DNA from 4 places in the Oceanobacillus sp. FSL K6-0251 genome. Region 2 is predicted to be linked to each of the others. Evidence: riboswitches for the same ligand, from Rfam matches in the RefSeq annotation. Region 2 holds a riboswitch; each other region holds the start of a gene.
What was found. A riboswitch is a leader RNA that binds a small molecule or an ion and turns the genes downstream of it on or off. The one in region 2 is predicted to bind S-adenosylmethionine.
Positions count from the first base shown of each region.

Region 1: it holds a riboswitch for S-adenosylmethionine, as region 2 does, so the genes downstream of both, MKY45_RS21020 (O-acetylhomoserine aminocarboxypropyltransferase/cysteine synthase family protein) here and MKY45_RS03735 (homocysteine S-methyltransferase family protein) in region 2, are expected to answer to the same signal.
Region 3: it holds a riboswitch for S-adenosylmethionine, as region 2 does, so the genes downstream of both, MKY45_RS11210 (carboxymuconolactone decarboxylase family protein) here and MKY45_RS03735 (homocysteine S-methyltransferase family protein) in region 2, are expected to answer to the same signal.
Region 4: it holds a riboswitch for S-adenosylmethionine, as region 2 does, so the genes downstream of both, MKY45_RS09830 (5-methyltetrahydropteroyltriglutamate--homocysteine S-methyltransferase) here and MKY45_RS03735 (homocysteine S-methyltransferase family protein) in region 2, are expected to answer to the same signal.

Region 1 covers NZ_JBBORS010000001.1:4,300,267-4,302,469, forward strand. Annotated here, with positions in the region: gene rarD (EamA family transporter RarD) at 1-541, shown strand, start outside; SAM riboswitch class I at 738-836, shown strand; gene MKY45_RS21020 (O-acetylhomoserine aminocarboxypropyltransferase/cysteine synthase family protein) at 930-2,203, shown strand, end outside.
Region 2 covers NZ_JBBORS010000001.1:739,520-741,722, reverse strand. Annotated here, with positions in the region: gene MKY45_RS03740 (cyclase family protein) at 1-259, opposite strand, end outside; gene MKY45_RS03735 (homocysteine S-methyltransferase family protein) at 286-1,338, opposite strand; SAM riboswitch class I at 1,456-1,556, opposite strand; gene MKY45_RS03730 (hypothetical protein) at 1,952-2,203, shown strand, end outside.
Region 3 covers NZ_JBBORS010000001.1:2,224,373-2,226,575, reverse strand. Annotated here, with positions in the region: gene MKY45_RS11215 (LLM class flavin-dependent oxidoreductase) at 1-379, opposite strand, end outside; gene MKY45_RS11210 (carboxymuconolactone decarboxylase family protein) at 425-943, opposite strand; SAM riboswitch class I at 1,337-1,447, opposite strand; gene MKY45_RS11205 (acyl-CoA carboxylase subunit beta) at 1,786-2,203, opposite strand, start outside.
Region 4 covers NZ_JBBORS010000001.1:1,928,226-1,930,428, reverse strand. Annotated here, with positions in the region: gene MKY45_RS09830 (5-methyltetrahydropteroyltriglutamate--homocysteine S-methyltransferase) at 1-1,072, opposite strand, end outside; SAM riboswitch class I at 1,168-1,270, opposite strand; gene MKY45_RS09825 (MDR family MFS transporter) at 2,167-2,203, opposite strand, start outside.

The DNA of each region.
Region 1 (2,203 bases), 3.6 Mb from region 2:
ATTGAAAGAAAAGACAACGAAAGGACAGGTCTTATCGTTCATCCTTGCCGGTATCGGCGTACTTTATTTAACACTGAGCTATGGTGTGTTCCCTTGGATTTCGCTGTTATTGGCCATCACCTTTGGCTTTTATGGATTGATTAAAAAAACACTCCATCTGCATGCAATGTATGGACTTACTATTGAAACACTTGTAGTGGCTCCGATTGCTCTATTGTATTTACTATTTGTTCCGTCAGAAGGATCTTTTACTTTTTCTCCTTTGTTTACATCGGACAATCTTTTACTTATAGGCGCGGGGGGTGTTACAGCAATACCTTTACTGCTGTTTGCTGCAGGGGCCAAACGGATTCCATTGGCAATGGTTGGCTTTTTACAATATGTGGCACCGACAATTATGTTCTTTCTGGGGGTATTTCTATATAATGAAACCTTTACGGTACATCATATGATTACCTTTGCTTTGATTTGGGCTGCACTTATTATCTATATGGCCAGTATTTACCGGGATGCACCGCGGAGAAAAAGAAGAAAGGCATAGTTTTCAGCCAGTAACGGCCCGGTTCGTCCAAAGGCCTTTAGGTCATACTTTTGTGATAATTCCTTCAGTAAGGATGAAAGAAATCCCCGCTGAAGGAAGATTCACTTTATTTCATCTATTAATCCCTAGTAAAACACTTGACTTTTAACCTGTAAAACTATATACTCGCAAGTAATTTCAAAATATTTAGCAGAATCTCTTATGAAGAGCGGCGGAGGGAATAGGCCCTGTGAAGCCCGGCAACTTGAACATTCAGGTGCTCCATCCTACAGATATATCATCTGAAAGATAAGAGAGGGTTCTAAGTCAGTTATCAGAGCTCTCTTCATTATAGAAGAGAGCTTTTTTCAGGTAAAAGAGTGTTTTCAATAAAAAGGGAGGAAATACAATGTCAAACTATCCAGTACAGCAAGACGAAACGATTTTGTTACACGGGGGGCAGGTTCCAGACCCGACAACCGGAGCACGTGCTGTTCCAATCTATCAAACAACCTCTTATGTTTTTCGTGATACAGAGCATGCACAAAACTTATTTGGATTAGCAGAGCCAGGTAATATCTATACTCGAATTATGAATCCGACGGTAGATACATTTGAGCAGCGGATTGCACAATTAGAAGACGGAGTCGGTGCTTTAGGTCTAGCTTCCGGGATGGCAGCTATTACGATGGCGATTTTAAATATCACCCGTGCCGGTGATGAGATTATCGCGGACAGCAATCTATATGGCGGGACGTATAACTTATTTGCCAACACGCTCCCCCGTTATGGAATCAATGTAAAATTTGTAGATGGAACTGACCCGGATGCTATTGAGGCTGCAATTACAGATAAAACAAAAGCAATTTTTGGAGAAATCATCACTAATCCAAGTTTATATGTTTTTGATGTCGAAACGGTGGCTGATATTGCTCATAATCATCGCATTCCTTTAATTATTGATAATACATTTGCCCCTTATTTTGCCAAGCCGTTAACCTGGGGTGCGGATATTGTGGTTCACTCCGCCACGAAATGGATTGGCGGACACGGCACAACCATCGGCGGTGTCGTTGTCGACAGCGGCAGATTTGATTGGAATAATGATAAATTCCCTGATTTTATCGAGCCGGATGAGAGCTATAATGGCTTAAAATATGCGGATTTAGGTCCTGCTGCATTCATTACCAAGCTGCGCGTCCAATTATTACGTGACATCGGACCTGCGCTTAGTCCGCAAAATGCCTTTTTATTACTGCAAGGCCTGGAAACTTTACACTTACGCATCAGGAAGCATAGCGAAAATGCAGAAAAAATAGCAGCTTACCTGGAAAATCACCCTGCTGTAGAATGGATCAACTACCCGGGGCTGGAATCACATCCCTCCCATCAGCTTGCTAAAAAATACTTAAAGGGCGGTTTTGGGTCAGTTATTACATTTGGTATTGAAGGCGGACGAGAAGCAGGCCGTACTCTAATCGATAATGTGCAGCTCTGGTCTCATGTCGCCAATGTGGGGGATGCCAAATCGCTTATTATCCACCCTGCTTCTACAACCCATCAGCAATTGACAGATGAGGACTTGGCAAAAAGCGGTACAACGGAAGAATTGGTCCGTTTATCCATTGGTTTAGAGTCATTTGACGATATTGTAGCTGACTTGGATCAGGCCATTGATAAAGC
Region 2 (2,203 bases):
TTAAATCCAGCTCCTCTAAATAGCGCTGATCACGAACAAAATGAATAGGTGCATCAATATGTGTGCCATATTGTCCGGAAACACTGAACTGCTGTGCGAAAAACCCGTCATCATGCGTATATAATGTTTCAAACTCGGCATCTTTAAATGCGGCAAAATGCGGCGAATTAGGACCGAATGTATGTGTTAAATCTACCCATGTTTTTGATTTTAGTGTTTCTAACGCGTGTAAGATTTCATTTTCTTTGGTAACTGTCATGATAAGCCGCCTCCCAATATATTGTTTTACGCTTTTGTTTTGTAATCTGTGATATGATCCTGCAATGTTTCATCTTCACCAAATAAAAAGTGTTTATGCATATCTGGAGAATAAATTGAATTAATTGTTTCGATGCCGACAGCTTCCGCAACCGCACGCAGCATTGCCGGTGAAGCTCCACAGCATAAACCGATATAATTCACGCCGATGCTATGTGCTTGTTTCGCCCATTCTGCCAGCTCATAGCGGTTATGATATAGCGGATCCAGAGAAGTCGGGAAGGTTGTTTCCGTTGGTAAATGACAGCTGCACCCTCCATCCGGCAAGTTAAAGAAGGTTGGATTCTCTTCTGTTGTCCGGTATGGAATCGGCAGTGCTCCAACATACCCGTCTACTTTGTCACGAATCTTTTCTAAATACGGCTGCATCGTGCCCGGCCCCCGGAAACAGTTCATCCCAACAACCAAGGCGCCGTTATCCTCTAAAATCTTACATGACTCTTCCACTGTGTAACCATCACGTAAAATGTTTTCACCCATTAATCCCAAGGTAATAACTGCCGGTAAATCATATTTTTTAATTTCCTCTAAAGCAATCAATGCTTCTTCATGGTAATAAAAAGTTTCTCCGTTAATATAGTCAACATCCTCATCCTTACACCATGAAACCATTTCATTAAACATCGCTCTGACTTTATCCTTGGATTCCTGATCTTCCGGATTAAAAATATTGGTGTTCGATATATTTCCTGCAACCAGAGCTTCCTCTGTCGGATGTTCCTTTGCTACTTCCTTCGCTAATTTAATAGCATTTCTATTTAGAGGCTCTAATAAGTCCTCTTTACCGATAATGCGCATTTTTTCTCGGTGTGCGTTGTATGTAAAGGCAAGCACTACATCGGAACCTGCTTTCATGTAATCACGATAAACTGCCTTTAGCGTTTCCGGGTTATCCAGCGCTACTTCGGGTACAAAGGAGCCCGCCTGCAAATACCCTCTGCGCTCCAATTCAAATAAATATCCTTCCCCTGCAATAACTGTTCCTTGCTTTAATCGCTCTTCCAAACTTCTTTTCGCCATCGTTCCATTCCTCCTGTAAGCTTTTAATTATTTGGTTCGCTGCGGATAAGTCGATATAGACACGAAAAAACCTCTTCTTTCAGAAAGAAGAGGTTTTGAGTACGATATCAATGTCTCTTCTTATCTGCTAGCTAACGCTACTGGAATTGGCACAGTTCTTTTATAAGTCTGTTGCCGAGGCTTCGAAGGGCCAGTCCCTCCACCTCTCTGGATAAGAAAATGTATTGCTATTTATTTGTTGTAGATAACTATATATCTATTTGAATTCCATGTCAATAAGAAATTTTAAAAATATTTCAGCGGTTTTTGAATCGGTTTGAATGAATCTTGTAAATATCTCATATCATAGAGAGAAGTTCCAAACACGCACGGCTTTATATCTCTAAGCAGATGTTTAAATTCCGTAAAAAAAAAGGAATGTTAATTTCATGGAGAAAAATTCATAAAATGTTCAAAAAGTATAGACACACCCGAAAAATAAGCATATAATACAAATTAATTCTAAAACATGTAGACATTATATTGAATTTATTCTTCATTATTGGTATAATTAATTCTTTCGCTTTAAGAAATCGAATCAAAAAATATATTTATCATACGGAAGGGGGCGTAGATGTTGAATAGATATTTGATGATTGCTTTAATGATTATCCTTTTGCCAATGACACAATTATTCCCAGGTGTACATCACAGCTACGTTCTCACCGATCATGAAATGCTGATTGATTCCCAATCATCACCTGATTTAGGCGTTGGCGGAAATGACCAGCAAGATAAATCATTTATAGCAAGTCCAGGTTTAGTCATTACCTTATTCTTATTAGGCAGTCTCTGTTTATTCACTACGATTGTGCGGGTCAACCGT
Region 3 (2,203 bases), 1.5 Mb from region 2:
TCGTTAAATGATCCAGTGTAGATAGCTGCCTTGCGAGTGCGTATGGTTGTGCATATGTAGCAGAAATTGTTGGCGCAAAGCCGAGATTTTCAGTGACAGCCGCCATAGCAGAAATCGGAATCAATGGATCATGAGCCGGAAGCTGTACAGCATGCCGGACAGCTGCTTCATGACTATTTTCATATACACTGTAGGTTCCAAGCACATCAGCAATAAACATGGCATCAAATTTACCGCGTTCCAGGATTTTTGCTGTTTCTATCCAATATGACAGGTCATTATGTTTTGTCCCCTCGTCCTTTTCATGCTTCCATAATCCTGTCGAGTGAGGGGAAGGTGAATTTTGAATAAATCCATTCAGGTGAATTTGTTTTGTCATCGTTTCGATAAGCTCCTTTTCTCATAAATTTTCATCTTGACCGCTTCAATACGGGCAGCCTGTGGTATGTGCTGATGCCACCGCGATAAGCTCTTTCTCCTTTTCGGTCAATTTGCCTGCTTTGATAGATTTATGATCAAAAGCAGCAAATGCCTTGAATGTATCCGCATCAATGTCACCAAATTCGGTTAATCTATTAAAATAGGATGCTTTGTACAGCTCGTCTTTTTCCTCTTCATCAAACGCATTTAGCGCATTCACACCATGAGCAACCGCTGAACCAGCCTTTAGAGCTGTTGCAACAAAAATGGCCTCTGTTACTTCCTCTTTATCAGCGTTATTTTTTTTAGCATTCCCCACATGTAAATCAATGCAGTACGGGCACCCCGTAATGTGCGCTACGGCTACCGCAATTAATTCCTTTAATTTAACTGATAATTCACCCTCAGCTAATGCTTTATCGTTAAAAGCAAAAAAAGTTTGAAACGCTTCCGGTGCATATTCTTTTAATTCTGTTATCCGGTTAAAATAAGATTTTTGATATAAACTATCTGTTTTAGTCAATGAAATCTCTCCTCATACATTTAAAATTTTGGTTTGTCATACAGTGAAACTTCAATTAGTGAAGGTTTTTCGACGCACAACTCTTTATAATAGGACGGTTAATCGCAAAAGTTCTTCGATGGGACGAGTAATCGCAGTCCCAGTCCCAGTTTCAGCCCTAGGACATCGTGAACCTGGTCTGTTTCCTTTGCCCACTGATTTGTGCTGCGATAAAATCATACAAATTGTAAATCCATCTCGTTAATTTTCTTACAGCCACCATAATAATTAAACTTTACCTATCTAATTACTCGGTTTTAAGCCATGCTTGCCCCTTTGAAATTATTCCCTCCCTACCCTTGTTTAAAAATGAAAAAACCCCTTTTCCAGGAGAAGAGGGTTTCTTTACACACTGCCTCATCTCTCAAGTGAAAACTTGCTGGAATTAGCACCATTTTACTGCGTTTCCAGTAATGGTTGCTGCGGGATTATAGGACCAGTTCCTCCCCCGGCTCTTGATAAGGAATTACATTATTTAGTTTTTTAAGATTTCTTTATATGTTATCGAATTCAAAAAATATGTCAAGTGGAAATTTTAATTTAATGAAGCGTTTCTTGATCAAAATCTATTGATAATATTAGCAGATATCTTTTTGCTGTAAGCGGCGACTGGTTGTTTTATCACATGTAATTATATTTTCCTGCTATAGAGTACGATGCTAAATCGATTGAGCAGCTTTTTTCATCGTGTCCTTAAAATTCATCATTTAGTTTACATAATACAATTATGGTGAATTAATATTCTTTTGTTTTCAGTAAAAACGCTTAGACCACATTCTAGCCTAAGCGTTTCCATTATTTGTTTACACTGGGTAAACCCCATGTTTTCTCTCGGTAAATTGCTTTTTCTTATTCTGATAAATGATGAAACGTCTTGTCAGCTCGCTCCGAAGATGATCTGGATCAATGATATCATCAATAATCATTTCGGAAGCTAAGCGGTAAATATCAATGTTCTCTTTATAGGCGGCCTGCTTTTCTGCGATATATGCCTCCCTTTCTTCTTCTGGAAGCTGAGCGATTTTATTTGCTTCTACTGCATTCACTGCTGCTTCCGGTCCCATAACAGCAATCTGTGCATTTGGAAAGGCTAAACAGCAATCCGGATCGAAAGCCGGCCCTGACATCGCGTATAGACCAGCTCCATAAGCCTTTCGGACAATAACAGAAATTTTAGGTACCGTTACCTCACTCATTGCAAACAGCATTTTGGCTCCATGG
Region 4 (2,203 bases), 1.2 Mb from region 2:
TTTCCCATTGCTGTTCCTCACTCAATAAATTTCCTTCCTCTGTAGAAGCAAACCCGCATTGAGGACTCAGGCAAAGCTGATTCAACGGTACATAGCCCGCCGCTTCTGTAATTCTTGCTTTAACAGCTTCCGGATCTTCCAGCTCGCTGAACTTAGACGTGATAAGACCCAGCACAATAAATAAATCATCACGGTTCACATGACGCAAGGGTTCAAATCCTCCCGAGCGGTCATCATCAAACTCCAGGAAAAGACCATCCACCTGTAGGCCGCCAAAAATCGTTTCTGACACCGCCTCGTAACCGCCGCTTGACATATAGGTAGATTGGAAATTTCCCCGGCAAATATGCATTGTTACCAGCATATCATCTGGTCTGTTCGCAATCGATTCATTGATTGCTCTCGCACATAATTCAGCTGTTTTCTCTGGATTTCTTCCTTTTTCAATCAACGAATTTCTGCCCTTCTCTGAGAAAAAGGTTGCCCAGGACGTATCATCCAGCTGTAAGTAGCGGCAGCCTTCATCGTATAATGCCTGAATCACCCCTTGATAAGCAGCAACCAGGTCATCAATAATGGCTTCATCATTTTCATAAATTCCTTCTTCAAACTCCGCCCGGAAAAAGAGCATGTTCGGGCTCGGAATCGCAAATTTTGCAACCGCATCTCCAGCAATACCATGCAGGAATTTATAATGCTCAATCATATAATGATTACTAAAACCAATTTTACCGGTTACCTTAATACCTCTTTTTTTCGTTTCCACACCAGTGAATTGCAAGCCTTGTTCCGCGCTATAGCCTTCCACGCCATCTAAGCCTTCCAGAAAATCAAAATGCCACCAGGCACGGCGAAACTCCCCATCCGTCACGGATTGAAGTCCTGCTTCTTTCTGCTGTTCTACCAGTTTGATAATTTCCTCATCTTCCATTTGACGCAATTGTTCTGAGCTGATTTCCCCTTTTGCCTTTTGTGCACGCGCCTCTTTTAAACGCTGAGGACGAAGAAAACTCCCTACATGATCTGCTCTGAATGGAGCCCGTGTATTTTTTGTCTCTGCTGATATTGCCATCGAATACCCCTTCCTCTTTATCTGCTATATTCATTCTATATTCCATTAAAAAAACCCCTTCCGAAAATATAAGAGGTTCGATATGATAAAATCTCTTCTTATCTTCAAGCAAAAATGCTTCTGGAATTAGCACAGTACAAATCAACGTCTGCTGCTAAGGCTTCAGCGGGCCAGTCCCTCCACCTTTCTCGATAAGAATATATGGAATTATACGAATAATTACAGTTTACTTTACATGGAAGCAATGAATTCGTCAAGGAGAATCCCAAAATATAGGAACCTTGCTGCAATTGATTTTAAATCAAGATTACGTTAACTTTTTTTATCGGAAAAAATTTTATAATCTTCACTAATCACAAAAGCAGCCAAATACAAGCAGAAAAATAAAATAGCTGCTCCTTCCCACGATACACTATTCCTCGTAAATAAGGACTCAATAAAAAATTTATAAAAACAAACACTAAGGAACCATTGAGCCACATAACTCATAAGCATTACTTCCTTTGTCTGCTTTATTTTCGCTGCTTCAAGGATTAACATGTATAACAAATCAAACAGCATCCCCAACACATAAGACAGAAACAGAAACCCGCCGAAGTAAAGAAAATTCATAAAAACAGTATCAAAAAATTGTATTTCGATAAGTTTCCAGCCTGCTAAAATATTAGATAATCCATGTGTTATCAACATTGGATTGACGACAATAGCCGTAATACTAGCTATTAGCAGACCAGCAATAAGCAGATTGGCAATAAAGGTCGCAATCTATTTGTTTCTTATTCACAATGGTTAGAGCCCTCCATATGCTATAACACGTTTTTAACGCCAAATCGTATTAACTTTCAAAAAGCACTTATAAATCTTAATAACTGTCTTATATTGCTATATGATAATTTCATTGTTATCATTCTTTGAAGTTTTTTAATATATATCTTTATTTTACCACTATATTTACACATATCTTTTACTAAGACTTCTTTAAGGGATGAAATACACAATTTCGTTCCCCCGTTCTACATCAAAAAAGTACCAGACATCTAACAATGATAAATTGCTTCGATGGCTGGTACTTTATTTACCTTCCTATTTAAATCTTAGCTGACACGATCTCCCGGTTTTATTTCTTCTTTT